One region of the Agrobacterium sp. 16-2014-1-2a genome, then DNA from elsewhere that is predicted to be linked to it. Evidence: riboswitches for the same ligand, from Rfam matches in the RefSeq annotation. Region 1 holds a riboswitch; each other region holds the start of a gene.

Region 1 (7,306 bases):
CGCTCACACGGTTTCTAGGAGCGGTAACCCGCTGCAAAAAGGAGTAAAAACCATGGCCTTCGAACTTCCTGAACTCCCCTACGACTACGACGCGCTTGCACCATACATGTCGCGCGAGACGCTCGAGTTCCATCACGACAAGCACCACAAGGCATATGTCGACAACGGCAACAAGCTGGCGGCGGAAGCCGGTCTTTCCGACCTTTCGCTTGAGGAAGTCGTGAAGAAGTCCTTTGGCACCAATGCTGGTCTCTTCAACAATGCTGCCCAGCATTACAACCACGTCCATTTCTGGAAGTGGCTGAAGAAGGACGGCGGCGGCAACAAGCTGCCGGGCAAGCTGGAACAGGCATTCGCCTCCGATCTCGGCGGTTACGACAAGTTCAAGGCTGATTTCATCGCTGCCGGCACCACGCAGTTCGGCTCGGGCTGGGCATGGGTTTCCGTCAAGAACGGCAAGCTCGAAATCTCCAAGACCCCGAACGGCGAAAATCCGCTGGTTCATGGCGCAGAACCGATCCTCGGCGTCGACGTATGGGAACACTCCTACTACATCGACTACCGCAACCTGCGTCCGAAGTACCTCGAAGCCTTCGTCGACAACCTCATCAACTGGGACTACGTCCTGGAGCGTTACGAAGCCGCTTCCAAGTAAGTTTTGCGGATTGTAATTTTTTGAACACCCGGCCCCCAAAGGCCGGGTGTTCTGCTTTTGAGGTCGACAATCCAGCGTGTCGCTCCCATTTGTCACAAGCCTGTCATCCGCCCGGTTTATCGCGGCGCATCATGACTGAAAAAACCACACCGCTCTTCTCATTCGGCATCGTTGCCGATCCCCAATATGCCGATGCCGAACCCCGCCCGGATATGGGCCGGTATTATGCCGAAAGCCCGAAAAAGCTTGGCGAAGCGATCGACGCCTTCAATCGCGAGGAACTGGCCTTCGTGGTAACGCTGGGCGATATCATCGATCGCGGTTTTGAAAATTTCGATGCGATCCTTGGCGTCTACGAGCAGCTTCGCCACCCTTCGGTGATGCTGCCGGGAAATCACGATTTCGCCGTTGCCGCCGAACACTTGTCCGCCATCCATGCCCGCCTCGGAATGGCGTCGCCCTGGCACGATTTCACCATCGGCGAAATACGTTTCGTGGTGCTTGACGGCAACGAGGTCAGCCTGTTTGCCCCGCCGCCCGGCGATCCGCGCCGCACGCTGGCGCAAGAGCGTCTGAAGCGCCTGCAAGAGGTGGGTGCGATCAATGCGCAGGACTGGAATGCGTCGCTCAGCGACGAACAGTTCGAATGGCTGCGGACCGTTCTGCAAAAGGCGGATGCGGCGGGTGAAAAAGTGGTCATTCTCTGCCACTATCCGGTCTATCCGAACAACGCCCATAATATGTGGGACGCGCCTCGAATCCTCGATCTTCTGGATGTACACCCTTCGGTCGTCGCATGGTTCAGCGGCCATAATCATGAGGGCAATTACGGGGTGCAGGGCAACACTCACTTCGTCAACTTTAAGGGCATGGTGGATACGCCCGACCAGAACACCTTCGCCATTGCCGATGTGTTTGCCGACCGAATCGTCATCCGCGGTTTCGGGCGGGAGGAGGATAGGGTGCTTGAGCATTTGCGGCATAACGCTGCCGTGCTTTGAAGTCAGCACCACCCTCTCAACCGTCATTACTGTCCCTGTCACAGGAATGACGGTTGAGACGGGGGCCCCGACACAGAACGAAGGTTGAAAGACGCGCTAAATCAGTTGCTTTTACGCGCCGGCTTGATTCGTCGTTCGTTCCGAAGTCCCAAGCTGATTGCTCTGCCAGCCGCTCATCCACAATTGCCGCAACCTTTCGCCTTCCATCTTGAAAAAGCTGCCGGTTGTCTTGCAGGTCAGAACGCGGTCGGAGCGGAAATTGCGGATCGCTTGCCTGAGTTCGCACCAGGCGACGATATTGGTCGTCTCCGAATAATAGATCGTGGCGATGGGCCGGATCTGTCGCCGGGTCTCGGTGCCGGTTTCATCGCCATAGGTTATGTCCAACCGCTCCTCGTCGCGCACCGCCCGCCTGACCATGGCAAGATCGACGCCGGCGGGTGAGGGCGCGATGCTGCCCCAGGCGTGCAGGGCATTGGCCGACAGGGTTTTCGACAGGGGTTCGGGCAGGGATGCGGCAATCTTGTCGCTGACCTTTTTGGCCGCCTGCCGCAATTCGGTATCGCCCGTGCGCGCGACCATGGCGAGCGCAAGCACGATCGCCTCCGTCTCCTCGATGGAGAACATCAGCGGCGGCAGGTTGAAGCCGGGACGCAGGATGTAACCGACGCCGCGTTCGCCTTCGATCGGTACGCGCATGGTCTGAAGGGCCGAAATATCGCGATAGACCGAGCGCACCGTGACCTCCAGTGCCTCGGCAATGGTCTGCGCGGTGATCGGCCTGCGCGCCACCCGCAGGATCTGGATGATCTCGAACAGTCTCGATGCCTTGCGCATTGCCGTTTTTCCCGGTGGTTTCCCAACGCAACTGACACAACGCTGTCAGTTGGATTTTCCTATAAGCAGCAAAACACATTGAGAAACATGAGTTTTCCCGAATGTGTCGCAAACTGTTTTGGGAGATACTGACATGAGTTACGCCGAAAATCTCTGGCTTTTCTTTCTGGTCCTGTTCGGCATCATCATCCTGCCGGGCATGGATATGCTGTTCGTGCTGGCAAGTGCGTTGACGGGTGGCAAAAGAACCGGGCTTTCCGCCGCAAGCGGCATGAGCGCCGGCGGCATGGTGCATTCACTTTACGGTGCGTTGGGCGTCGGCATGCTTGCCGCCTGGATGCCGTCGCTGTTCCTGCCGCTGCTGGTCGCCGGCGCCGCTTACATGGTCTGGATCGGCGTCGGCCTGATGCGCAGCGCTATCACCGTCAATGGCGATGAGGCGCAGGCGAGCGCCTCTGTCAGAAAGGCGTTCTGGCGGGCCGTGCTCACCTGCCTTTCCAATCCGAAAGCCTATCTCTTCATGATGGCGATCTATCCGCAATTCCTCAAACCCGACTATGGTCCAATCTGGATGCAGGGGCTGGTAATGGGCGCGATGGTGGCCATCACGCAGTTCACGGTCTATGGCGCTCTGGCGCTGACGGCGGATAAAAGCCGGGTATGGCTCGTTTCCTCGCCTGCCGCGACGATTTTCATCGGCCGCGCCGCCGGTTTCATGCTGATTGCCGCAGCCCTGGTTACGCTTTGGGAAGCACTCTCCTAGACTTCTGTTTTCTTGGGGAAATTCACTGCAATGTGACTTCTTTTCGCCATGCGGAAAGGGCATCCTCGCGCCGTTATCGCGCGTTCGGCATCTGCCGGAATCAAGGAGAGAGTGTATGAAACTGAAAACCATCGCGGCGGCCATGCTTTTCGGCTGTCTTTGCGCCGGAGCGGTCTACGCTGCCGGCGAAGTCGAAAAACGTGAAGGCATGATGAAGCAGATCGGCGGCTCCATGGGGGCGCTTGCTGCCATCTCCAAGGGCCAGAAGCCTTATGACGCCGAAGCCGTAAAGGCTGCCGTGACGACCATCAGCACCAACGCCAAGGCTTTCCCCGACCAGTTTCCCCCGGGCAGCGAGACCGGCAGTGCTGCGGCACCCGCGATCTGGGAAAATTTCGATGACTTCAAGTCCAAGGCCGCCAAGCTCGGTGCCGATGCGGACAAGGTCCTCGCCAGCCTTCCCGCCGATCAGGCAGGCGTCACCGCCGCCATGCAGACCCTCGGTGCCGATTGTGGTGCGTGCCACCAGACCTACCGTCTGAAGAAGTGATCCTAATAAGAACGCCGCTTCCCGGCGGCGTTTTTTTCAGCGGGAATGACGCCTGATCTCATCAGGTGATAATGGGGAGAGGGGTCATGGCCTCCATTTGGACGAAGCTCGCGGGCGGGATCGCGGTGGCGGCCATTGCCGGTTTCGGCATTTTCGCCTGGGTGACCGCGCCTGTGCGTCAGGCACCCAGCCACTGGGTGAGCCTTGGCGAGCCGGACCTTGCCAATGGCGAAACGCTGTTCTGGGCGGGTGGCTGCGCAAGTTGCCATGCGGCACCAGATGCCAAGGGCGATGCGCTTTTGACGCTTTCGGGCGGGCAAGCGTTGAAAAGCCCCTTCGGCACCTTCCATGTGCCTAATATTTCCTCCGATCCGCAGCATGGCATTGGCGGCTGGACGCTTTCGGAATTCGGCGATGCGATGACGCGCGGCGTCGGCAAGAACGGCGAACATCTCTACCCGTCCTTCCCTTACGCCTCCTATGCCCGCATGACGCAGAAGGACATCAACGACCTCTTCGGTTATCTGCGGGTTCTGCCCGCCAGCCAGAATGACGCGCCGGATCACGAACTGCCGTTCCCCTTCAACATGCGCATGGCATTGGGCGGCTGGAAATTCCTCTATTTCGATACATCCGCGCCACCCCGCGTCGAGCTTGCCGATGCCAATGCCGAATTGCTGCGCGGCCAATATCTGGTGGAAGGCCCGGGCCATTGTGGCGAATGTCACACGCCGCGCAATGCGCTTGGCGGTTTTCTCGATGGTAAATGGCTGGCCGGTGGTCCCAATCCCGAAGGCGAGGGCCGCATTCCCGATATCACCCCCGGCTCGCAGAGCGTCGGAAGCTGGGAGGCGGCCGATATTGCCAACTATCTGGAAACCGGCTTCACCCCGGAATTCGACAGCGTCGGCGGCTCCATGGTCAAGGTGCAGCAGAACATGGCGCATCTGACGGCCGAAGACCGCAATGCGATCGCCGCCTATCTGAAGGCCATCCCGGCACGGTAGCCCTTTGCCGTCATGCCGGACTTGATCCGGCATCCAGCCGCGGCGCGCAATTCTCACGCCGGCCTGCCATTGACTCCCACCCACACCCATCGGATAACGATCCTGTGATGGTTCCTTCCGGGCGTTCCGGAAGGTGAAAAGGGAACACGATAGGGAGACATCCTCATTCGTGGCTGCCCCCGCAACTGTGAGCGGAGAGCCTGAAACGAAATGCCACTGGTAAGCATCTCGCCGGATATGGGCGAGGGCAATGCCGGGAAGGTGTTTCAGGTTTTGACCCGTAAGCCAGGAGACCTGCCATCACGGAAATGTCCATGCCGGCGGGGTGTCCGGAAGAGCGGAATTTCAGGGTGGTGGTGCTTGAACGTGCCGCCCTGTGTCAGTCTCGTATCCCCGTGGTGAAGTGTATCGCATGCGGCTGCACGGCGTTTGCCGTTCCGCCGCGTCTAAAGGCGCGGGGTCGCGCCGTAAGAGGGGTCACCATGTCCATCAACCAGAATACGGCAAATGCCGCCGTTTCAGCAAAAACGGGCAGCTTCGCGCAATCGCTGACGGCGATCGTGCTTGGCCTGTTCGTCGTCGGTTTTGTCGGCTTTTCGCATGTGGAAGCCGTTCACAACGCCGCGCATGACACACGTCATGCCAATGCTTTCCCTTGCCATTGAGGGGGGAAGCATGTCGTTCTTTCGCAATATCGTTTTTACCGCCGTCCTCGTCGGCATCGTTGGCGGCTTCGCCGTTTCGGCCATGCAGGCTTTCGGCACCACGCCGCTGATCCTGAAGGCGGAAGCCTATGAAAATGCCGGTGGCGAAGCGCCCCACAGCCACGATGCTCCGGCCACGACCGGCGCTGCCGTTCCCGCGCACGAACATAACGAGGAAGCCTGGTCTCCGGCCGACGGCTTCGAGCGCACCGCCTATACGGTCGCCGCCAACGTGCTGACTGCCATCGGTTATGCGCTGGTGCTGACCGGCCTCATCTCGCTGCGCGGCACCGATGCCGGCTGGCGCGAAGGCCTTTTGTGGGGTGTGGCCGGTTTTGCCGCCGTCATGCTTGCGCCGATGATCGGCCTGCCGCCGGAACTGCCGGGCAGCCCGGCGGCCGCGCTTGAGGCGCGTCAAATCTGGTGGCTTTCGACGGTTGCGGCGACCGCAGGCGGCATTGCGCTGATCGCATTCCGCCGCGAACCCTGGGCAATCGTGCTCGCACTGGTGTTGATCGTTGCTCCACATGTGGTGGGCGCGCCCCTGCCGCCGGAAGGTGAACATGCGCTGGCACCGCTGCCGCTGGAACGACAGTTCATCGTCGCCGCCACCGTGACCAGCTTTGTCTTCTGGGCCTTGCTCGGAACATTGAGCGCGTTTTTCCTGAAGCGCTTCCAGCAGGCTTGAAACCATGCAGGGCGCAGCCGAATGGAGTGAGGAACTCGATGCGCTGCGTTTTGCCGTTCCCGGTCACGGCGCTTTCTGCGCCGTGCATCGCCTTGCTTTCAAGGCAGTCCTTGGCGTCAGCCCGGAACGGGAAGCGGCGCTCGCCTATTTTCATGAGAATGAGGCTGCCTTTACGGCCGCAGCCCTTGCCAAGATAAAACGCTCGGCTTTGCCGGCCGGTCGCAGTCTGCATCTCAACAGCCGCGATATCCGCCGTGCGATTGCGGGGGAGGGCGGGGATGTCGCGCTCCGTGTCTGCCGGGTGCTTGATCAGGGGTGATTTGTGATGGTCTCGCGGCTTAACTTCCCCACCACCTCATTCCTGTGACAAGCACAGGAATGAGGTGGGAGGATCAGCAAAACTCTCGACACCAAGGTGAGCCTCACCGGTGCTCCGCCGCGAAAACCTGAAGTTCCGCCTCGGCTTCCGGACCAAAGAGGCCGAGGTGTTTCAGAATTTCCACCGCGAAACTGACGGGTGCACTGCCGGCTGCGGTTACGATGCCGCCATCGCTGACCGCCTTCGGCTGGTCGCGATAGAGCGCTTCGCCGCGATAGGACGGATAGGTCTTGTGAGAGGCGAGCGAATTTCCGGTATGGGCGACGTCATCAAGGGCGCCCGTGCCTGCAAGCGCGCTGGCAGCCGCGCAGATGCCGGCAACCAGTCGGCCCTTCTCGCGAAACCGCTGTACCAGCCCGCCAAGATCGACAGCCGTTCCCTTTTCCCAGCTGAGGCCGCCGGGAATGACGAGCGCATCGATGTTAGCAGGATCAAGCGCGTCATAGGATGTGTCGGGCGTAACGTTGAGCCCGCCCATTGAAACCACGGGCCGGCCGTCCGGGGTTGCGTAAACGATCTCGACGCCGAGATAGCCGCGCGCGGCGGCGGCAAGCAGCGCCGGTTCCCAGTCCGCAAAATCCTGCGCAAGCGCAATGGCAATCCGTGTCATGGCCGTCTCCAAAGGTTGCAATCAGGCGATAGACTGCATGTAGCGCATGCCGGTGACCGGGCGCGGCGCGAAATCCATGCTTTCGTAGAAACGATGCGCGGCGACATTGCCG
Region 2 (7,306 bases), 780 kb from region 1:
TCGCGCGTGGCCATGATATCGCGACGGTGCACCGGATCGAGCATCTGCTCTATCTCGCCGAATACAAACGCCGCCAATCCGCGCCCGGGGTGAAGATCACCAAGAAGAACTTCGGCCGCGATCGCCGTTATCCGATTACCAACCGGTTTCGGGATCGGTAGACTGTGGAAATAGATGATCTGCCTTATGAGAAAATAAAATCTCTTCTCAAGGAGGATCACATTGAGATTTCACTCAATCTCCGCATTGGGGCGTTATTCTTAATAATCTATGAGAATTTGAAAGAGCTAATCACCGATAAAGTGAAGAGCTTTTTTACAAATGAATGGGAAATCGTTGATGGCGAATTGGTCGGGAAACCCGATTCTAAATTTGGCGAAATAGTAAGAGGAAAGAGTGTTTTCCGAGCTTGTCGAGATTTCCACCTCGAACTTGGAGCGATTACAATTGAAGATGATGAGTTAATCAGTCGATTTTCGAAATATCGAGGTGAGGTTGCTCACGAGCTTTATGCGTTTTTATTAGATGATAAGAAGACCGGTCTCGATATCGAGTTATTATTTGAGGCTAATCGTCTCGCAACCAAGATTGATCGCTGGTGGATTTTGGAGTTCGAAATGGCGATCGATTCTGAGTTCATCACCGAGAAAATCGATGAAGACCAAGTGATTTCTGGGAGACAACTTTTTATTAATCAGCTCATACGTGTAGCGCTAAAAGATGTTTTAGATTCTGCCGAAAAGGCGACAAATGAGACTTAGTAAGTGACGCGAGGAAAGCCCGCGCCACTCTTCACTCACCTTAAATAACCTGCCCCACATCGATGCGGTTACCATCCGGGTCTTCGAAAACGAAGGCCCGCAGGCCATAATCCTTGTCCTGCAGACTTTTGATGATGCGAAGCCCGTGGCTTTTGCAAAGCGCGTGCAGCGCGTCGGCGTCGCTGACCAGCATATGCGCCACATTGAAGGGGGCCGGTTTGTGCGTCGACTGCAATGTCAGGTGCAACTCGGCATTACCTTGTTTCAGGATCATGAAACCGACAGGGTTGCCGTTTTCGAAGGTCTTTTCGAAGCCCAGCACACGGACATAAAAGTCATGGGCCTTCTCGATATTCTTGACAGGAAGCATTGCGGCGATCCGACCGAAGCGGATGCCGTGATCGGCGATGTTGTTCATCGCGGAACCTCGGATCTGGGAGAAACGGGCAGGGGTGCGGGCGGTGCCGGAACGCTGCTGTTTTTTCCTATTTGAATTTGCAGGGCGGTGCCTGCGGCAATAGGATCATAATCACGGCGGTGGCGGATGCAAACGGAATGTTTGTGCCATTCAACGCTCCACGCCAGACGATCGACAGGCCCGGGAGGCAGCATGCGCAGTTCCATCGAAATCTTCAACATCCGCACTCGGCAGATGCGGGTGGTCTGGCAGACGCCGGAGCTGTTCGAGGCTCCGAACTGGTCGCCGGACGGGAAATACCTGCTTCTGAACTGCGATGGCCTGCTTTACCGCCTGTCACTTGCCGGCGACCCTTCGCCGGACAAGGTCGATACCGGCTTTGCGACAATCTGCAACAATGACCACGGCATTTCGCCTGACGGTTCGCTTTATGCCATTTCCGACAAGGTGGAGTTCGGCAAGAGTGCCATCTATCTGCTGCCTTCGACGGGCGGAACGCCGCGTCTGATGACTAGGAACCTTCCGTCCTACTGGCACGGCTGGTCACCGGACGGGAAAGGTTTCGCCTATTGCGGCATTCGCGATCAGGTTTTCGATATTTATTCCATGGACATAGACAGCGGCGTTGAGACACGCCTTACCCATGGTGAGGGCCGCAATGACGGGCCGGATTATTCGCCGGATGGAGAATGGATCTATTTCAACTCCAGCCGCACCGGCCAGATGCAGATCTGGCGCGTGCGGGTGGATGGCTCGGCCGTCGAGCGTATCACCGACAGCGTCTATGGCGACTGGTTCCCGCATCCGTCTCCCAGCGGTGACAAAGTCGTCTTCGTCTCCTACGACGCCGATGTCTTCGACCATCCGCGCGACCTCAACGTGCGCGTGCGGCTGATGGATATGGATGGCGGTAATGCCGAAACGCTGTTTGACCTTTTCGGCGGGCAGGGAACGATGAATTCGCCCAACTGGTCACCGGACGGGGATGAGTTCGCTTATGTGCGGTATTTTCCCGTTGGGTGATGCGGTAGGGAGTGCTTCAGCCGGCGCGCGTCTGCGAGGCGGCTGAAGGCCGCAATACGCAGGTGAGGTGGCCACGGTCACATTGCCGCATCGCTGCGCAAGATACTTGTATTTGCAATCTTTGTTGCTCATAAGCTTCTTCGTCAGGTGCCTGCCCTTTAGGGCGGGAGAATCGGGAATCCGGTGCAAGACCGGAACGTGCCCAGCGCTGTGAGGCGGATGCCCTTTTTCTTGATGCCACTGAATCCATTCGGGAAGGCGAAAGTGGGCGGATGAAGCCGAGTCAGAAGACCGGCCTGACAGGATAGACCAGACCGCGTGGACGGCGGCAGGTTGTTGCAGCAGCGCGTCGTGCAGGCGAAAACCGGAGCCGGTTTTCGTGGCGGCGCGCCAGCATTGTTGGGGATAGACGATGCCGACCGATCCACTCGCGACCAGTTCGCTCGACGCCGATGCATTCGATCACGCGCTTTCGCCCGCCTACCCGTTTTCCGAGGGAGAGCGAGAGGCGATCTACCGTGCCATCGAAACCCGCCGTGATGTGCGCGACCAGTTCCTTCCGGATCCATTGCCGGAAGATGTGGTCGAGCGCCTGCTGAAGGCGGCGCATTCCGCGCCCTCGGTCGGTTTCATGCAGCCGTGGAATTTCACGCTCGTCACTGACGGTGCGGTGAGGCAGGCAGCCTGGGTTGCCTTCAGCCGCGCCAATGGCGAGGCGGCGGCGATGTTCGAGGGGGAGCAGCAGGCGCTTTACCGCAGCCTCAAGCTTGAGGGCATCCGCAAGGCGCCGCTTAGCATCTGCGTCACCTGCGATCCGACGCGTGGCGGCAAGGTGGTGCTGGGCCGCACCCACAATCCGCGCACCGATGTCTATTCCACCGTCTGCGCCATCCAGAACCTCTGGCTTGCAGCGCGCGCCGAAGGCATCGGCGTCGGCTGGGTCAGCATTTTCCACGATAGCGACATTCGCACCATTCTGGAGATCCCCGACCACATCGAGATCGTCGCCTGGCTATGCCTCGGCCGCGTCGATAAACTTTACACCGAGCCGGAACTGGCGGTGAAGGGGTGGCGCCAGCGCGTGCCGCTGGAGGAGCTGGTGTTTCGCAATCGCTGGGGTGGACGGTAAAGAGAAGACGCGACCGCCTTGTGAGTGAGACAGAGCGTTGCCAACTCCATACCGTGTGCCTGATGGGAGCTATTGCTGCGGCTGAATGCCCTTCAGCGCCGGGTTCTTCAGGTCGATCCGGCCTGTCTGGTCGGGCAGGAATTTAGGGCCGATGACGCGGACCTTGCTGTTGTTCGGGTCATAGTCGCGTTCCGGAACCGGTTGTTCCGGCGGCTTTGCGGCCTGCTGCAGTTCGGTGGGTTTTTTGGGGGTGTCACCTTGCGGTGATGGAATGGTCGTGATGCTGGAATAGGGTTTCTCAGCTTCCGGCCGCGCAGCCTCCTGCTGCTTCATCTCCTCGTGATAGGCGGCCATGTTGCAGGCGCAGCCTGGGGCTTTCGTTGAGGCATTTCGATAGGCAAAGGCGGTCGGCAGGTCCTTGTAGGGCTTTCCTGTTTCAGCCGAGACCATGTCAGCCGTTTCCTGCTCCGTCATGGAGTGGAAATAGAGCTCCGTCTGCGTACCCGGGCACATTTTCTGGCATTGTTCGGCCTGCGCACGGAAATCGAGCGGCGAGGCATTGGAAGCGATCGGGAAAAACGAGCCGTCGCAGGTGCGCACGCACAGCGTCCTGAGCCCGCCTTCCGCAGCGGCATTGGGGTAGGGCGAAAGCCCTGCCTGTCCCGGCGGATTGCTCTGTTCGCCGAAGGCGTCGGGGTAACGTGTCACATCGGGTGCCGTCAGCTGGCGCGCTTCCGTTTCAGGAATGGCGCTGCAGCCATTGGCATCGAGTGCGGCGAGAATGCGCTGGCGTCTGATGTCGCCATCATCGCTGCCCTGGGCCGCCATGGCATAGTCGCGGTCACGAATGATGGCATCGCGTTCGCTCTGCGCATCCGCCATCGCGTCGCTGATCTCCGCGCAGAGTTCGGCATTCGGGCTGCCATAAACGGTGACGCTTGCGGATGAACAGCCGTAACGGCGCAGATCGTTCCTGATCCTGCGGATCTCGATGTTCTGGCGGGTGAGCGCATTGGCGTAACGCCGTACCTCGGCGGTGTTGCCGATGACACGCGGCGGTTCGCGCAGCTGCGCATAAAGCGTATCGCAGACCTGATCCGCGAAAGCAGCGGCCGGGGCGATGAAAACAAGGGGAAGCAGGAGGCCGATAATGCTGCGGCGCCGGGTCAATGGTGCGATCCGTTCGATGTCCCCGGCCGGTGGCGAGGGTGTTATGCTTCGGGAAATCCGTGTTTCAGGAAGATAACATAAGCTGTTGCCGCAATGCGGCAACAGCATGTTCAAAACTGCGTTAATGCGCCTTCATCAGACCGAAGGGTGCGATGCCTGCACGACGGCAAAGGCCGCCATGTTGACAACGCCGCGCGAGGTGACGCTGGGCGACAGGATATGGGCGGGAAGTGCCGTGCCAAGCAGGATGGGGCCGACATGCAGGCCCTCCGTCAGCGTGCGGGTGACGCCGAGCGTGATGTTTGCGGCATCGAGGTTCGGGAAGACCAGCAGGTTCGCTTCGCCGGTCAGCACGCTGTTGGGCATCGCGCGCTTGCGCAGCGCTTCCGAAAGTGCCGAGCCGCCCTGCATTTCGCCGTCCACTTCCAATTCGGGTGCCGCTGCCTGCACGATCTTCAGGGCGCGGCGCATCTTGCGGGCGCTTTCCGAATCGCGCGACCCGAAATTGGAGTGGCTGGCGAGCGCGATCTTCGGCGTGATGCCGAAGCGGCGGATTTCCTTTGCCGCGAGAATGGCCATTTCAGCCACTTCTTCGGAGGTCGGATCGTTGTTGACGAAGGTGTCGGTGAGGAACAGCGCGCCCTGCTGGGTGATGAGCAGGCTGAGGCCTGCGAAAGAGCGAACGCTTTCCTGCTTGCCGATGATCTGGTTCACGTCGCGCAGGTGCCGGTCGTAACGGCCTTCCAGACCGCAGATCAGCGCATCCGCCTCACCACGCTTCACCGACAGCGCGCCGATGACCGTGGAGTTGGTGCGCACGATGGTGCGGGCCGCCTCCGGGTTGATGCCAGCGCGGCCGACGAGGGCGAAATAATCATCGACGTAGTCGCGGTAACGCGGATCGTCTTCGGGATTGACCACCGCAAAATCGGTATTCGGGCGGATACGCAGGCCGAAGCGCTTCAGGCGCGTTTCGATGATCTGCGGGCGGCCGATGAGGATCGGGATGCCGGTCCCTTCTTCCAGAAGCACCTGGGCGGCGCGCAGCACGCGCTCGTCTTCGCCTTCAGCAAAGATGATGCGCTTCTTTTCGGCAACCTTGGCGGCGTTGAAGACCGGTTTCATGATGAAGCCGGAACGCCAGACGAAGCGGTTCAGCTGGTCGAGATAGGCTTCGAAATCGCTGATCGGCCGGGCGGCGACGCCGCTTGCGGCGGCAGCACGGGCAACGGCCGGCGCGATGCGCAGGATGAGACGCGGATCGAAAGGCGAGGGAATGAGGTAGTTCGGGCCGAAGATCGGCGTTTCGCCGCTATAGGCCTTGGCGGCGACTTCCGAGACCTCCTCGCGGGCAAGCTCGGCGATGGCCTGCACGGCGGCCATCTTCATTTCCTCGTTGATCGTGGTTGCGCCGCAATCCAGCGCGCCGCGGAAGATATAGGGGAAGCACAGCACGTTGTTGACCTGGTTCGGGAAATCCGAACGGCCGGTGCAGATCATCGCATCCGGGCGGGCAGCACGGGCCACTTCCGGCATGATTTCCGGATTGGGGTTGGCAAGCGCCAGGATCAGCGGGTTTTCCGCCATGCGCTCCAGAAGTTCCGGCTTCAGCACGCCTGCCGCCGAAAGACCGAGGAAGACATCGGCGCCGTCGATCGAGTCGGCCAGAACCCGCTTGTCGGTCTTCTGCGCGTAGACTTCCTTCCACTCGTCCATCAGCGAGTTGCGGCCGTCATAAACGAGGCCCTCGATATCGTGGACCCAGATGTTTTCTTTCTTTGCGCCCATGGCGACAAGCAGATTGAGGCAGGCAAGGGCTGCCGCACCGGCGCCTGAGGCAACGATCTTGACGCTCGAAAGCGATTTTCCGGCCAGTTCCAGCGCGTTGGTGACGGCGGCGGCGACGATGATCGCCGTGCCGTGCTGGTCGTCGTGGAAGACGGGGATGTTCATCTTCTCGCGCAGCTGGCGCTCCACCTCGAAACATTCGGGCGCCTTGATGTCTTCAAGGTTGATGCCGCCGAAGGTGGGTTCCAGCGCTGCGATGGTGGAGACCATGTCGTTGATGCCGGGCGCATCGATCTCGATATCGAAAACGTCGATGCCGGCGAATTTCTTGAAGAGGACGGCCTTGCCCTCCATAACAGGCTTGGACGCAAGCGGGCCGATATTTCCAAGGCCAAGCACTGCCGTACCGTTGGAAATCACTGCAACGAGATTGGCGCGGGCGGTATATTCCGCTGCCATTTCCGGATTTTCATGGATGGCGAGGCAGGGGGCGGCGACACCCGGCGAGTAGGCAAGCGCCAGATCGCGCTGGTTGCCAAGGGGCTTGGTGGCCTGGATTTCCAGCTTGCCGGGGCGCGGGTAGCGGTGGAAAAAGAGCGCCTGTTCCTCGATGTCGGCCTTTGCCGTGTTGGCGGGCGTGTTGTTCTTATCGTGAGAGGTCATGTCTTCCACCGTCATGTCTGGTTCAATTCCGGCCCTCTGAATACAACAAACTTTCCCGTGGTACAGCCGTTATTTGCCGCCCCCTTATGCAAATGCGGGAATGGCTTATTCGCGTTTTCGTGATGCCATCAGTCATATTCCATACAAAAACCGGCCATTGTCATGTTGCTGCAACACGAGTCTGGTTCTGAGAGGGAAGAAAGCCGCAGGGACGCAACCGAACAAGGGGATTAAATCCGTGGCCGGTCAAATTGAAACCAGACAGTTCAGAACGCTTTTCATTTCGGATGTCCATCTCGGTTCCAAGGCGGCCAAGACGGATTTTTTGCTCGACTTCCTGAAACATCACGAGGC
Region 3 (7,306 bases), on a different contig from region 1:
AACCATGGCAAGTCCCGCGGAAACGCAAAGCTGTCGGGCGCAAAAGCGGAGATTTGCAAGTCTTTTCAATTTCATCATCGTGCCGTTGCTTTCCTTGCGTGATCGGCCGCACCGTGGGCCGGCAGAAAACGAATATGTGAAAATCCGCTTTCATCCGTGGTGACGACGGATTGCACCCCGAACACATCGGCGATGGTCGAAGAGGTGAGGACCTCGCGCGGTGGGCCGACAGCGATCATTTCACCGCGATGCATGATGGCGACGCGGTCGCAGAACATGGCGGCATGATTGAGATCATGCAGCGCCGCCACAACCGTCAGTCCCTGCCTGCGCACCAGATCGAGCAGGCCGATCTGGTGGCCGATATCGAGATGGTTGGTCGGTTCGTCCAGCAGCAGAATATGCGGCTCCTGCGCCAATGCGCGGGCAATGTGCAGGCGCTGGCGTTCGCCGCCGGAAAGGTGATGCCAGTTTCGCTCGGCCTTGTCCGCCATATCGACATTTCCGAGCGCCGCATCGACGATGGCGTCGTCCTTTGGCGACCATGCGGAAAGCGGGCCGAGATAGGGCGTGCGCCCCAGTTCCACGGCCTGTCGCGCGCTGATGCGCTCGGTGGTTTCGGCCTGCTGCTCCACAAAGGCCAGCCTGCGGGCAAGTTCGCGCCGCCCGAATGTGGCAAGCCGTTCCTCACCAAGCATGACATGACCCCGACGCGGCATGCGAATGCCGGCCAGCATGGAAAGCAGCGTGCTTTTGCCCGAACCGTTCGGCCCGATGATACCCAGAAACTCGCCCGGGGCGACCTCCAGCGAAACCCCGCGCACGATGTCGAGATTGCCGGCATGAAAATGCAGATCGTGGGCGGATAATTTCATGACCGGCCTCTCTTCTGCCCGAGAATGAAGGCGAAGGCGGGCGCGCCGACCAGCGCAGTGATCACGCCGATCGGCAGCACCTGCCCCGGAATGACGGTGCGCGAGAGGATATCTGCGATGATCATGAAAATTGCACCGGTCAGGGCCGTCACCGGCAGCAACATGCCGTGGCGAACGCCAACGAAGATGCGCGCCGCATGCGGGATGACGAGACCGACGAAGCCGATGGAACCGACCAGCGACACCATGACTGCCGTCATGACCGCCGAAACCGAGATCAGCACCGCATAGACCCGGCGCATCGGAATACCGAGCGAAGCTGCTGCCTGACCGCCGAAAGCGAAAGCATCAAGCGCGCGTGCGTACCAGAGGCACACCCCAAGACCCGCAATACTGACGGGCAAAGCCAGCCAGACATCCGGCCAGCGCACGCCCGAAAGATTGCCCAGCAGCCAGAACATGATGCCGCGCGCCTGTTCGGCATTGGCGGATTTGGTGACGATGAACGACGTCATGGCGTTGAACAGTTGCGAACCGGCGACCCCCGCCAGGATGATGGCGCTGTTGCCGTGCCCTGTCCGCACCGCCAGAAGGCTGACAAGCGAAAAAGCCACAAAAGCCCCGATCAGGGCGCCGGCCGGCATCGTCAGGAACCCCGCCCCTAAGCCCAGAAGCGCCACGGCCACGGCCCCGGTTGAGGCGCCTGCGGAAATACCGAGGATATAGGGATCGGCGAGCGGGTTGCGCAGAAGTGATTGAAGCACCGCACCGGCCAGCGCCAGCGAGGCGCCACAGCACGCGGCAACAACGGCGCGGCTGAGGCGGTAACTCCAGACGATGCCCTCATCCAGCGGCTCCAGCGGATAACCCGCATGGAAGACACGATTGGCAATGGTCTTTGCCACCACGTCGAACGGAATGGCAGTCTCGCCGATGGCCGCACCGGCCATCAGCGCGACGAGCAGCAGGGCGAGTGCGGCAAAAGCCAGACCCGCCCTGCCAAGATTGACGGAAAGACCGTTCACTTGGCGAGACCGGCTGTGGAAATCGCCTCGGCCAGCGTTTCAATGCCTTCGATCGTGCGGATGGTCGGGTTCATCGCCTGCGCGTCCATTTCGAAGACATGGGCCGCCTTGACGGCGGGCATGATGCTGGCAACCGGATCGGTAGCGAGGAACTTGAGCTTGACGGCGACGTCATCGGCGGGGAAACGCCGGCGGTCCATCTTGCCGGCAACGATCACGGACGGATTGGCCTTGGCGATGGTTTCCCAGCCAACAGTCGGCCATTCCTCATCGCTTTCGATAACGTTCTTCAGCCCGAGCGCGGACATGATGTAACCCGGCGCACCATTGCGGCCCGCCACGTAAGGATCGATATCCAGCTCAGCGCTGGAGAACCAGAAGACTGCTGAAATCTTGCCATTCGCCGAAGCGATCTTGGCGCGGGCGGCTTCCTCACGCTTTTTCAGGTCGGCAACGACTTCCTCGCCGCGATCCTGCACGTTGAAAATTTTCGCAAGGTCGCGGACCTCCTGGTAGATCAGGTCCATGGTGAAAACGGACTTGCGCACGCCGTCGCCGCCGCCGGAATTGTCCTTGCCCATGCAATCGGCAGGCGAAGTATAAACGGGAATACCGAGTTCGGCGAATTGCTCCGGTGTTCCGACAACGCCTTCGGGACCGATCTGCCACTGGAACTGCGTCGTCACGAGGTCCGGCCTCTTGCCAACCACCGCCTCGAAGCTCGGATCATTGTCGGCAAGCCGCTCCACCTTGGCATTGGCGTCTTCGTAACCCTTCAGAACCGGGCCGATCCACAGCGCCGTGCCTACCACCTTGTCGGCCACGCCGAGCAGATAGAGAACCTCGGTCGTGCTCTGGCCGACCGATACTGTGCGGGCGGGCGCCTGCTTGAAGGTGATTTCGTGGCCGCAGCTATTGATCGTCAGCGGATAGGCGGTTTCGGCAGCCTGAGCGGCACCGGCGGGCAAGGCCGCTAATGCGACAGCCAGAAGACCGGCGGAAACCGGCAGGCGTTTGAAATGAAACATATGTTCTCCAGTCTAAATAAAGTGGCGTGATCCGCAGGCCGCGCGTCAAAACGCGTAGTGACAGAGCGACAACAAGTGTGGAGATGGAGAACGGGACTCTAAATACGTTTCCGCGGACGGAAAGGTCATAATAAGCTCCTCTTCCGGGCATCCCCGCCCGTAACGATGGTCAATATTATGACGGCAGGTCTCCTGGCTCACGAATATACGCCGTTCATCTGCCTTCCCGCACCTTGAAGGGTGCAGTGGCATGACGCTTTTCAGGCGTCACGAGGATGAACGGCAATCCGCTTACAGTTGCGGGGGCAGCCACGGCATTGGGCGATAGAAATCACCCGCACCATGTTCCCTATTAATCCCTTTGCCCTTCGGCTTCAGGAACCGTCGCTTTCTGACATAAGGGGCAAGCGCCGGGGCGTCAATTGCGATAGTGCTGCAGCTCAACACAAAGACGGACCCGCCAACGCGAAAATTTTTGTAGCGCCGGAAGGCGCCGGTTGCGGCGCGTCTTTGGACATGGTGGTAAGGGTTTCAATCACCACCAAGCCGGATTGCGCAATAAAATCAATAAAGAGATTGTTGTCGCTGATGGTGTCGAGACGCACCAGCTCATCGTCCAGATCGGTAAAATGCCGCCTTACGAGCGCAATCGCATCGATGTCCGCACCCGCAACGACCGGACCGATAATGTGGCCCCGCCCCGCCGCACGGCGCAGCGCAAAAGCGGTAAGACGGTCCGCCTCAAACACACCGTAACCCGCATTCTGCGTCAAAAGTCGCTGCAAAACGTTCCGGCGCGAAACGCCAAAAGCCGCCCGGTCTAGTTCCACCACATCAGTCAGATGACCTGCGGATAACGGCTCTATTCGTTGTTTTCTGCCGGGCGGCGGTATCTCGAAAAGGCAATTCGCCCTTCCCCGGAACAGATATACTTTTTCCGTATCACCGGCAAAACCCAACCTTGAAAACAACCGCCGCGACGCTCCCGTCGCGTTCAACCGCAGGGAGACAGTGGGGAATTTTGCGACAAGTTTCTGCACAAGCCATGGTGCTACGCCATGCCCCTGCAAACGGGGCGAAACAATGACCATGCCGAGCGTCGCAAACCCCTGATCATAGGGAAAGAGCATCGCGGTTGCGACAACACGGTCGATCTCATCGAGCGCGGCGAGACCCACGCCGCATTGCCGCAGAAAACACCATTCATTCGCGTGATATCGCCATCCGACGGCCATGGAGAGTGCATGCAGATGATCGGCATCCACGTCCGCGATATCCACGGTCCGCAGCTCGAAACTATCGACTTTGAGCAGGTCCATAACCAACGGCCCTCATCCCCTACGGCTCACAACCTTCATCCGGTCCCGGCCTAGCCCACGACATCCGACGGTAGCCGGTTACGCCAGCACGAATTTTCTGAAAGCACTGGAAGGTCACAACAATCTACCGAAATCATTCGCATTTCAGCAGATAAACGTCGCAGTCCATTCTAAGCTTTCGGGATGACAATCCGGTCAGCGGAGACGACCATTGAACGCAATCGAAATCCTTGAGCGTCTCGTCGGTTTCCCGTCGGTCGTTGGAACCGCCAATGGCGATATTGCCGGCTGGATCGCCGATTATCTTGAAAGCCACGGCGCGAAAGTATCGCTGCTTGCGGGACCGGAGGGCGACCGCGCCAATCTCTTCGCCACCTTCGGCCCGGCCGATCGCGCCGGCTATGTTTTGTCCGGCCATATGGATGTCGTACCCGCCAGCGAGCCGGAATGGTCTTCCGATCCCTTTACACTGCGGGCGGAAGATGATCGTCTCTACGGGCGCGGAACCACCGACATGAAGGGTTTTCTGGCCACGGTTCTCGCCGCGGCGCCTGCATTTTCGCGCAGGGCGCTGAAACGTCCCGTGCATATCGCCTTTTCCTATGACGAGGAGGCGGGTTGCCGTGGCGTTCCACATCTTCTCGCCAGATTGCCTGAACTTTGCGCCGCACCGGCGGGCGCAATCATCGGCGAGCCCAGCAATTTGCGGGCGGTTCGTGCACACAAGGGCAAAGCAGCAGCTCGCATTACCATCCGTGGCCGTTCCGGCCATTCGTCCCGGCCTGATCAGGGGGTTAATGCCATTCACCTGATGACCGGTATCATGGCAAAGGCCGTGGAGACGGCACATGAGCTGACGAAAGGCCCCTTTGAAGCGACTTTCGAGCCACCCTACTCCTCGCTGCAGATCGGCACGATGAAGGGCGGCCAGGCGATCAACATCATCCCCGATTTCTCGGCCATCGAGCTGGAAGCACGGGCGATTTCCGGCATATCGCCGCTTGAACTGCTCGGGCCGGTTCGCGCAAGCGTCGAGGCTCTTGCAGCAAAGGGTGTCGATATCGAATGGACGCCTATGAGCGATTATCCGGCGCTTTCGCTAGCAGCTAATGCTCCGCTTGTTCTGCTTCTGGAGGAATTGACCGGCACCCCCTGTCTCGCCGCCGTCAGCTACGGCACGGAGGCGGGGCTGTTCCAGGCGGCGGGCATCGACGCCATCATCTGCGGACCAGGGGATATCGGCCGCGCCCACAAGCCGGACGAGTTCATAACGACGGGCGAACTTTCGGCCTGCCAGTCGATGCTGGAAACACTCGCAAGCCGCTGTGCGGCTTGAACCTTCGGGAAGCATAGATTTCAGATGACTTTTCTCTTCAATTCCGACGCCAAGCGCGGCGAGATTTTCCGGCAGGCTCTAGCTGCAGAACTGCCTGATCTGCCGTTTTCGATGGATGCGTCAACTGTCGATCCCGACGCAGTCCGTTACCTCATCACCTGGACGGTACCGCAGGACATTGCCCGGTATCGCAATCTCGAAGTCCTGTTTTCGATCGGCGCGGGTGTCGACCAGTTTCACATCGAGGCGATCCCTGAGACGGTAAAGGTCGTACGCATGGTGGATGAGGGCATCATCCGCATGATGCAGGAATATATCTGCCTCGGCGTACTTTCCCTCCACCGCAACCTGCCGGTCTATTTAAACCAGCAGCGCCAGCAACTGTGGAATGCCCTGCCCCAGCGTCAGGCGGAAGAGTGCCGGGTGGGCGTTCTCGGCCTCGGCATGCTGGGCGTTGCGGCGCTGGAGCGGCTGAAACCCTTCGGCTTTCCGCTTTCCGGCTGGAGCCGCTCACAGCGTCAGATTGATGGCGTCACCTGCCATCATGGCGACGACGGCCTCAAATCCCTTCTCTCCACCAGCGATATTCTCGTCTGCCTGCTGCCTCTCACCGACGAGACCACGGGGCTTCTGAACGCCGAGCGTCTAGGGATGCTTCCCGACGGGGCTGCTCTGGTTCACGCCGGGCGCGGCAAACAGCTCGATCATGACGCTTTGCTCGATGCACTCAACAGCGACAGGCTTTCAGGTGCGGTGATTGACGTTACCGATCCGGAGCCCCTGCCCAAAGACCACCGCTTCTGGACCCATCCGAAAATTCTCCTGACGCCGCATATTGCCAGCGTCACCCAGCCCCATTCCGCTGCCCGCACCGTCGTCGAAAATATCAAACGATACGAATCCGGTCTCGAACCGCTCGGCCTCGTTGACCGTAGCCGCGGATATTGATCCTACCGTTCCAAGAAAGGACACCCATGTCTCTCCTCAAGACCATCGACACCAATCCCGCCTTTGAACCGAAAGCCTCCAAGGCCCTGCCCGAACGCCTCATAGCGGGCGACCCGTCGTTCAAAACCTGGCCTCTAGATGAAGCCCGTGATGGCACCGTACATACTGGCATCTGGGAAGCGACCCCCGGGGAAAGCCGCTCGATCAAAGGCGAGACATTCGAGTTCTGCCACATTCTCGAAGGCGTTATCGAGATCACACCGGAAGGCGGCGCGCCGCTGCGTTACACCGCGGGCGACAGCTTCGTCATGAAGCCCGGTTTCGTTGGCGTCTGGAAGACAATCGAAACCGTGCGCAAGATCTATGTGACCGTGAACGGATGATTTGCCGAACAGCATGCCTGGCATCCCGGCTGATGCAGAGGCATTTTTGAGAACAGCGATGGCTGGCAATCCGCAGGTGGATGCCAGCCATGGTTTACATGGGTATCCTGCCCGGATGCCTTTCGACCGGATTTACGGCCCTCGATCGGACCCGTCGCAAGGTTTTCGGCGCGGTCTTCATGCCCGCCGAAGATTGCGCTGTGGGCCACCAGCAAAACAGGATTTTCGTTCACCGCCCCCGCCGCAGTCGGTCGATGCTGCTTGCCATCAGGGAGTAGCTTTGGCGCATATCCACAGAGGATCATCCATGACGCTCAGCTTCGATCCAGACAGCCTGTCCCTGCCGATCGGCCATTTCATCGGCGACCGGCTGATCCCGGCTAAAAACGGCA
Region 4 (7,306 bases), 790 kb from region 1:
CAAGGAATCAGCGACCTATTCGCGAGACGCGCTGGCCATGGTGCTGACCGACCTTACCAAGCAGAAACCGAAAAAAAGCATTGTCGTGTTCGGTCACAGCATGGGCGGCTGGCTGGTCATGGAAGCGCTGCGACAATTGCGCTTCGAAGGCAGGAACGATGTGCTCTCCAAACTACAGGTAGTGCTGGCCGCGCCGGATATCGACGCCGATGTTTTCCGCAAGCAGATCGAGGTGGTGGGAAGGCTCAATCCGCCGCTCACCATTCTCGTCTCCAAGGACGACCGCGCCCTGAAGGCTTCCTCCATCCTGGGGGCCGATGTCACCCGCATCGGCGCGCTGGATGTGACCGATCCTCAAGTGCAGGAAGCCGCCCTGAAAGAGGGCGTTCAGTTCGTTGACATCTCCAAGCTCAAGGCATCGGATCCGCTCAACCACGACCGCTATGCGGCACTCGCGTCGCTGGTGCCACAACTGGAGGCGAGCCGGAACGGCAACGGCGAAAACGGCATAGGCCGCGCGGGTGCCTTTGTGTTCGATGCTATCGGGGCAACGGTATCCAGCCCCTTCCGGCTTGCGAGCCAGGTCGTGAACCCGCAATAACTTTTGCGGGTTCTTGGCGACAACCGGTTCAGAAATCCCAGTCTTCGTCTTCTGTGGCGACCGCCTTGCCGATGACATAGGAAGAGCCGGAGCCGGAGAAGAAGTCGTGGTTCTCGTCGGCATTGGGAGACAGCGCCGAGAGGATCGCAGGATTGACCCGGCAAGCCTCGGGTGGAAACAGCGCCTCGTAACCCAGATTCATCAAGGCCTTGTTGGCGTTGTAATGCAGGAACTGCTTGACGTCTTCCGTCAGGCCAACGCCGTCATAGAGGTCTTGGGTATATTTGGCTTCGTTGTCGTAAAGCTCAAGCAAAAGATCGAAGGCGAAATCCTTGATCTCCTGTTTTTCCGCTTCGCCCAGACGTTCGAGCGCGCGCTGGAACTTGTAGCCGATGTAATAGCCATGCACGGCCTCATCGCGAATGATGAGACGGATCAAATCGGCCGTGTTGGTAAGCTTGGCGCGACTTGACCAGAACATTGGCAGGTAGAAGCCGGAATAGAACAGGAAGCTCTCCAGAAACACGCTGGCGACCTTCATTTTCAACGGATTTCCGCTATCATATTCGCGCATGATGAGCGCGGATTTGCGTTGCAGGAATTCGTTCTCCTCCGACCAGCGATAGGCGTCATCGACGTCAGGCGTGGAGCAGAGCGTCGAGAAGATCGAGGAATAGGAGCGGGCGTGGACCGCCTCCATGAAGGAGATGTTGGAAAGCACCGCCTCCTCGTGCGGCGTCGCCGAATCCGCCATCAGGCGCACGGAACCGACGCCGTTCTGGATCGTGTCCAGCAATGTCAGCCCGGTGAAGACGCGGATCGTCAGGGTCTGCTCTTCCGGCTTCAGCGTTCCCCAGGACGGGATATCGTTGGAGAGCGGCACCTTTTCCGGTAGCCAGAAATTCGATGTCAGGCGATTCCAGACTTCGAGATCCTTGTCATCCTCGATGCGGTTCCAGTTGACCGCGCGAATACGGGACGCGGGTTTTACGGCAATATTCATTGTCTTGTCCCTCAATTCAGAGCGTGCAGGATACGCAGCCCTGAACCTGCGTGCCTTCCAGCGCCATCTGGCGCAAACGGATGTAGTAGATGGTCTTGATGCCTTTTTTCCAGGCGTAGATCTGCGCCCGGTTGATATCGCGCGTCGTTGCCGTATCGCGGAAGAACAATGTCAGCGACAGGCCCTGATCGACATGCTGGGTGGCCGCCGCATAGGTATCTATGATCTTTTCCGGACCGATTTCGTAGGCATCCTGATAATATTCGAGATTGTCGTTCGAAAGGTAGGAAGCCGGATAATAAACACGGCCGATCTTGCCTTCCTTGCGAATTTCAATCTTCGAGACGATGGGATGGATCGAGGAGGTCGAGTGGTTGATATAGGAGATCGAGCCTGTGGGCGGCACGGCCTGAAGGTTCTGGTTATAGAGGCCGGTCTCCATGACGGCCTGCTTCAACGCTTTCCAGTCCTCCTGTGTCGGAATGGAAATGCCGGCTTTCTCAAAAAGGTCGCGGACCTTTTCCGTCGCGGGCAGCCATTCCCGGTCGGTATATTTATCGAAGTAGTCGCCCGAGGCATATTTGGAGTTTTCAAAGCCCTTGAAGCTCTGGCCCCTTTCAGTGGCAAGGCGATTGCTGGCGCGGATGGCGTGATAGGTCACCGTGTAGAAATAGATATTGGTGAAATCGATGCCCTCTTCGGAGCCGTAGAAGATGCGCTCGCGCGCCAGATAGCCATGCAGGTTCATCTGACCAAGCCCGATGGCGTGGCTCGCATCATTGCCCTTTTCCACGGAAGGGACAGACGAGATGTGGCTCATGTCCGAAACGGCCGTCAGCGCCCGGATGGAGGTTTCGATCGTCTTGCCGAAATCAGCCGAATCCATTGCTGAAGCAATGTTGAGCGAGCCGAGATTGCAGGAAATATCCTTGCCCATATGGCTGTAAGAGAGATCGTCGTTGAACTCGCTCGCCTCGCTGACCTGTAGGATTTCCGAGCAGAGATTGCTCATGCTGATACGGCCGGCGATCGGATTGGCGCGGTTAACCGTATCCTCGAACATGATATATGGATAACCGCTTTCGAACTGAATTTCTGCGATGACTTGGAAGAACTCGCGTGCCTTGATCTTCTTCTTGCGGATGCGACTGTCGGCGACCATTTCCTGATATTTTTCGCTGACGGAAATCTCGGTGAACGGCACGCCATAGACCCGCTCAACATCATACGGCGAGAACAGGTACATATCCTCGTTGTTTCTCGCGAGTTCGAAGGTGATATCAGGGATCACCACGCCGAGCGAAAGGGTTTTGATCCGGATTTTTTCGTCGGCGTTTTCGCGCTTGGTATCGAGGAAACGCATGATGTCGGGGTGATGGGCATGCAGATAGACCGCGCCAGCGCCCTGGCGCGCGCCAAGCTGGTTGGCGTAGGAGAACGAATCTTCCAGCAGCTTCATGACAGGAATGACGCCGGAGGACTGGTTTTCGATCTGTTTGATCGGCGCGCCGGCTTCGCGAATATTGGTCAGGGACAGTGCTACGCCACCGCCACGCTTGGAAAGCTGCAATGCTGAATTGATGGACCGGCCGATGCTTTCCATATTGTCTTCCACACGCAGCAGAAAACAAGAAACCAGTTCACCGCGGCTTTTCTTGCCCGCGTTGAGAAAGGTCGGGGTTGCCGGCTGGAAGCGGCCGGAAATGATTTCATCCATCAGATCGCGGGCAAGCTGCTCGTCGCCACGCGCCAGAGCCAGCGCCACCATACAGACGCGGTCCTCATAACGCTCCAGGTAACGCTTTCCGTCGAAGGTCTTCAGCGTATAGGACGTATAATATTTGAAGGCGCCGAGAAATGTCGGAAAACGGAACTTTCTGGCATAGGCCTCGTCGTAGAGGTCACGGACGAAATTGAAGGAATACTGGTCCAGCACCTCCTGTTCGTAATATCCCTCGGTCACGAGATAATCGAGCTTTTCCCTGAGATTATGGAAAAACACCGTGTTCTGGTTGACGTGCTGAAGGAAATATTGCCGTGCCGCAAGGCGGTCCTTGTCGAGCTGGATCTTCCCATTTTCATCGTAGAGGTTCAGCATCGCGTTCAGCGCGTGATAGTCCAGTCCCGCGTCCAGGTGTTTCTGCGCGGCGGTTACTTGTTGTTTGGCATCCGTGTTGCGCACCGCGCTCGAGGTCAGCGTGTCCAAAATCGTTCCAATCCATGATTGACGTTGGCGACATCTTCCTCCGTGCCGAGAAGCTCGAAGCGGTAGAGAAACGGCACCGCGCATTTACGCGACACGATATCTCCGGCGGATGCGAAAGCTGCGCCAAAATTCGTATTTCCCGCCGCGATGACGCCGCGAATGAGATTTCGGTTTGAGGGCTCGTTCAAAAACCGGATAACCGGTTTCGGTACCGCTCCTTTCATGCCGCCGCCCCCATAGGTGGGGGTGACGAGAACATAGGGCTCCGACACGTGAGGAACGTCTTCCTCGGCGCCGAGCGGCAGGCGAAGCAATCGTCGCCCCAGTTTCTGAAGGAAGCGATGAGTGTTCTCAGACCGGCTGGAATAATAGACGATCAGCCCCATCGCATCGCCTCCTCAGCTGATCGAGCCAATCATGTCCGGACGGAAACCCGCCCAATGGCGCTCGCCGGCAACGACCACGGGAACCTGCATGTAACCAAGGCCGCGAACGCGATCGAGGGCATCCGCATCTTCGGAGATATCGACGATCTCGTAGCTGACACCGATGCGGTCAAGCGCACGATAGGTGGCAGTGCACTGGACGCAGGCGGGTTTGCTGTAAACGGTGACGGTCATTGTTTCCTCTTTCGAAGCCGCTTTTACGCACGGCTCAACATTGCCCGCCTGCAATCGCAAGCGGGTGGCGATGGTTCTGTCATTCTGGCGAGGCGCGCGGCTCAGTCGGCGCAAGATCGCTGTCTACGCCGACGAGCGTAGAAACTTATAAAAATGCACTGGCATGACTTCACCCCGAAGCTTGTTCTGGAGGGGGCAGAAAAGGGCGCACGCAATTCATTTGCGTCATACACCTTCCTTCCGGACACCCCGCCGGTGGACGTTTTCGCTCAAGGCAGGTCTCCTGACTTGCGGGTCAAAACATCCATTCCCACCTTCCCGGAGCTTTTAGCGCCAGTGGCTCAAATCGGAACGACGCTCACCGCTTACAGTTGCGGGGGCAGTTTCGGCATTGCTTCACCATAATGGTGTTGCGCACCGAATTCCCGTCTTAGCTCCCGACGCTTGCGAATCGAAAGAACCTTGAACACCACATATAGTATATGAGGAATTTTTTTCGTCAATAATTAGACATGCGAAAGCCCCACCCTGTGGATCAAAAAGATTCAACACATGGTCAACAAAGGCTTAACGGTGAATGCTCGATGCCGCCTACGGACGGAAGCGGCGGGTTATTCCCAGATATCGATGCGAATATCGGCGGGGCGGGAGTTCTCAATCACCCGCTTTCCGTTGGGAAGATCATTTTCGAACAGTTTGGCGTGAATCTCGGTCGCATCGAGACCATAGCCCTGCCATCTATCCCGCAAGCGTTCCTCGAGCACCGCAACGGATGGGCCTACGAAGACGGTAAGATCGAAGCTGCCGGAAAGCTTCGTCCACGGCGCCTCGTTCAACAGCAGATAGTTGCCTTCGGCAAGGATGAAGCGTGTTTCTGGCGCCATGGCGCGAGCGGAGGCAATGGCTATTTCGCGGGAGCGGTCAAAAACCGGGACAAGAACTTCCTGCCCGCCCTGACGAACTGCGGAGACGATATCAAGAAAGCCGCGCACGTCGAAGGTCTCCGGTGCGCCTTTTCGCGGCAAGAGCCCCCGTTCTTCGAGAATACCGTTATCCATATGGAAGCCGTCCATGGGCAGGACAGCCGCAGCCTCGCCGCGCGCCACGAGGGCACCGCACAGGGCATCCGCCAGCGTGGATTTGCCGGCCCCAGGGGGACCGGCAATGGCAATGATAAAACGAGATTTATCCTCTGCCCGCCGAAGAACGTCTTCGACGATCGTTTCAAGCTTCAACGTCATGCGGCCAGCGTTTCCTTTGGCGCTTCCTTGGCGCCCGTCATGAAGGCGACGGCGTCGGACATGGTATAGTCCTTCGGATTGATGACGCACAAACGCTTGCCCAGCCGATGAATATGAATCCGGTCAGCAACCTCGAAAACATGCGGCATGTTGTGCGAGATGAGAACGATCGGTAGCCCTCGCGCGCGCACATCCAGAATAAGCTCGAGAACGCGGCGGCTTTCCTTGACGCCGAGCGCCGCCGTCGGTTCGTCAAGGATGACGACCTTGGAGCCGAAGGCGGCTGCACGCGCCACCGCAACACCCTGGCGCTGGCCGCCGGAGAGGGTTTCCACCGCCTGATTGATGTTCTGGATCGTCATCAGGCCGAGTTCAGAGAGTTTCTCACGGGCAAACTTTTCCATCGCCGGACGGTCCAGTGCCCTGAACAGGCTTCCCTGAATACCGGGTTTGCGGATTTCACGGCCGAGAAACATATTGTCGGCTATGGACAATGCGGGAGACAGCGCAAGGTTCTGATAAACGGTTTCGATACCAGCCTTGCGCGCCTCGATCGGCGAGCGGAACTGTACCGGCTTGCCTTCCAGCCTGATCTCCCCTTCATCAGGTGTCACCGCACCGGAAATCGCCTTGATGAGAGAGGATTTTCCAGCACCGTTATCACCGATGACGGCGAGGATTTCGCCCGGATAAAGGTCAAAATCGGCATTGTCGAGCGCAGTCACACGACCGTAGCGTTTAACGAGATTGCGTGCTGTGAGGATAGGTTCTTTTGCCATCAGCCTGCTACCTTTCTGATCCACTGGTCGATTGCGACAGCCAAGATGATAAGGACGCCGATCAACAGATAGGTCCATTGTGGGTCTGTTCCGATAAGTCGCAGGCCGAGAGAGAAGACACCGACGATCAGCGCGCCGAAGATCATGCCCATGATCGAGCCGCGTCCGCCAAACAGCGATATGCCGCCGATGACCACTGCGGTGATGGATTCGATGTTGGCGAACTGACCGGCGGTCGGCGATACCGAGCCGATGCGGCCGATGAGAGCCCAGCCCGCGAAGGCGCAGATAAGCCCGGAAAGTGTGTAGACGGTCGTCAGCATGCGCTTGACGTTAACGCCGGCAAGTTCGGCTGCGTCAGGATCATCACCCACTGCATAGAGATGTCGACCCCAGGCGGTGCGGTTCAGCACATACCAGAGCAGGGCAACCAGCAGAACCATCGCAATGACGCCATAGGTGAAGACGGCGCTGCCGATGCGGATATTGTTGCCGAAAAACTGGAGAATGGGCGCCTGTTGGACGATATCCTGTGAGCGGATCGTTTCGTTGGCCGAATAGAGGAAATTGGTGGCCAACACGATCTGCCACATGCCCAGTGTAACGATGAAGGGCGGCAGCCGCATGCGCGAAACCAGCACGCCATTGATAAAGCCACAAAATGCGCCGACTGCGAGACCGCAGATAATCGAGAGTTCGGCAGGCAAACCATAGCGGAACGTAAACTGTCCCATGACGACGGAGGACAGGACCATGATCGCACCGACCGAAAGATCGATACCCGCAGTCAGAATGACCAGCGACTGTGCCGCGCCGACGATGCCGACGATTGCCACCTGCTGAAGGATAAGGGTCA

The links. A riboswitch is a leader RNA that binds a small molecule or an ion and turns the genes downstream of it on or off. The one in region 1 is predicted to bind cobalamin.
Region 2: linked by a shared signal. The riboswitch ahead of bluB (5,6-dimethylbenzimidazole synthase) and the one ahead of ACQZ45_RS04935 (CbtB domain-containing protein) in region 1 are both predicted to bind cobalamin.
Region 3: linked by a shared signal. The riboswitch ahead of ACQZ45_RS11940 (ABC transporter substrate-binding protein) and the one ahead of ACQZ45_RS04935 (CbtB domain-containing protein) in region 1 are both predicted to bind cobalamin.
Region 4: linked by a shared signal. The riboswitch ahead of nrdH (glutaredoxin-like protein NrdH) and the one ahead of ACQZ45_RS04935 (CbtB domain-containing protein) in region 1 are both predicted to bind cobalamin.

The regions. Positions count from the first base shown of each region.
Region 1 covers NZ_JBNWBX010000001.1:974,392-981,697, reverse strand. The annotation lists gene ACQZ45_RS04965 (superoxide dismutase) at 53-655, shown strand; gene ACQZ45_RS04960 (metallophosphoesterase) at 787-1,656, shown strand; gene ACQZ45_RS04955 (helix-turn-helix transcriptional regulator) at 1,768-2,493, opposite strand; gene ACQZ45_RS04950 (LysE family translocator) at 2,627-3,256, shown strand; gene ACQZ45_RS04945 (c-type cytochrome) at 3,372-3,806, shown strand; gene ACQZ45_RS04940 (c-type cytochrome) at 3,893-4,813, shown strand; cobalamin riboswitch at 4,905-5,129, shown strand; gene ACQZ45_RS04935 (CbtB domain-containing protein) at 5,296-5,478, shown strand; gene ACQZ45_RS04930 (CbtA family protein) at 5,489-6,205, shown strand; gene ACQZ45_RS04925 (hypothetical protein) at 6,210-6,524, shown strand; gene ACQZ45_RS04920 (type 1 glutamine amidotransferase family protein) at 6,628-7,194, opposite strand; gene ACQZ45_RS04915 (GNAT family N-acetyltransferase) at 7,216-7,306, opposite strand, start outside.
Region 2 covers NZ_JBNWBX010000001.1:199,342-206,647, forward strand. The annotation lists gene ACQZ45_RS01000 (NAD+ synthase) at 1-161, shown strand, start outside; gene ACQZ45_RS01005 (hypothetical protein) at 165-761, shown strand; gene ACQZ45_RS01010 (VOC family protein) at 802-1,179, opposite strand; gene ACQZ45_RS01015 (TolB family protein) at 1,372-2,202, shown strand; cobalamin riboswitch at 2,331-2,516, shown strand; gene bluB (5,6-dimethylbenzimidazole synthase) at 2,615-3,331, shown strand; gene ACQZ45_RS01025 (DUF2865 domain-containing protein) at 3,401-4,501, opposite strand; gene ACQZ45_RS01030 (NADP-dependent malic enzyme) at 4,637-6,952, opposite strand; gene ACQZ45_RS01035 (UDP-2,3-diacylglucosamine diphosphatase) at 7,182-7,306, shown strand, end outside.
Region 3 covers NZ_JBNWBX010000003.1:65,467-72,772, forward strand. The annotation lists gene ACQZ45_RS11925 (pseudoazurin) at 1-78, opposite strand, end outside; gene ACQZ45_RS11930 (ABC transporter ATP-binding protein) at 75-875, opposite strand; gene ACQZ45_RS11935 (FecCD family ABC transporter permease) at 872-1,900, opposite strand; gene ACQZ45_RS11940 (ABC transporter substrate-binding protein) at 1,897-2,928, opposite strand; cobalamin riboswitch at 3,094-3,329, opposite strand; gene ACQZ45_RS11945 (GNAT family N-acetyltransferase) at 3,369-4,247, opposite strand; gene argE (acetylornithine deacetylase) at 4,459-5,583, shown strand; gene ACQZ45_RS11955 (2-hydroxyacid dehydrogenase) at 5,608-6,531, shown strand; gene ACQZ45_RS11960 (cupin domain-containing protein) at 6,558-6,914, shown strand; gene ACQZ45_RS11965 (aldehyde dehydrogenase family protein) at 7,222-7,306, shown strand, end outside.
Region 4 covers NZ_JBNWBX010000001.1:1,765,562-1,772,867, forward strand. The annotation lists gene ACQZ45_RS08800 (alpha/beta hydrolase) at 1-601, shown strand, start outside; gene nrdF (class 1b ribonucleoside-diphosphate reductase subunit beta) at 630-1,604, opposite strand; gene nrdE (class 1b ribonucleoside-diphosphate reductase subunit alpha) at 1,621-3,810, opposite strand; gene nrdI (class Ib ribonucleoside-diphosphate reductase assembly flavoprotein NrdI) at 3,798-4,196, opposite strand; gene nrdH (glutaredoxin-like protein NrdH) at 4,209-4,430, opposite strand; cobalamin riboswitch at 4,687-4,910, opposite strand; gene ACQZ45_RS08825 (nucleoside triphosphate hydrolase) at 5,042-5,671, opposite strand; gene ACQZ45_RS08830 (ATP-binding cassette domain-containing protein) at 5,668-6,450, opposite strand; gene ACQZ45_RS08835 (ABC transporter permease) at 6,450-7,306, opposite strand, start outside.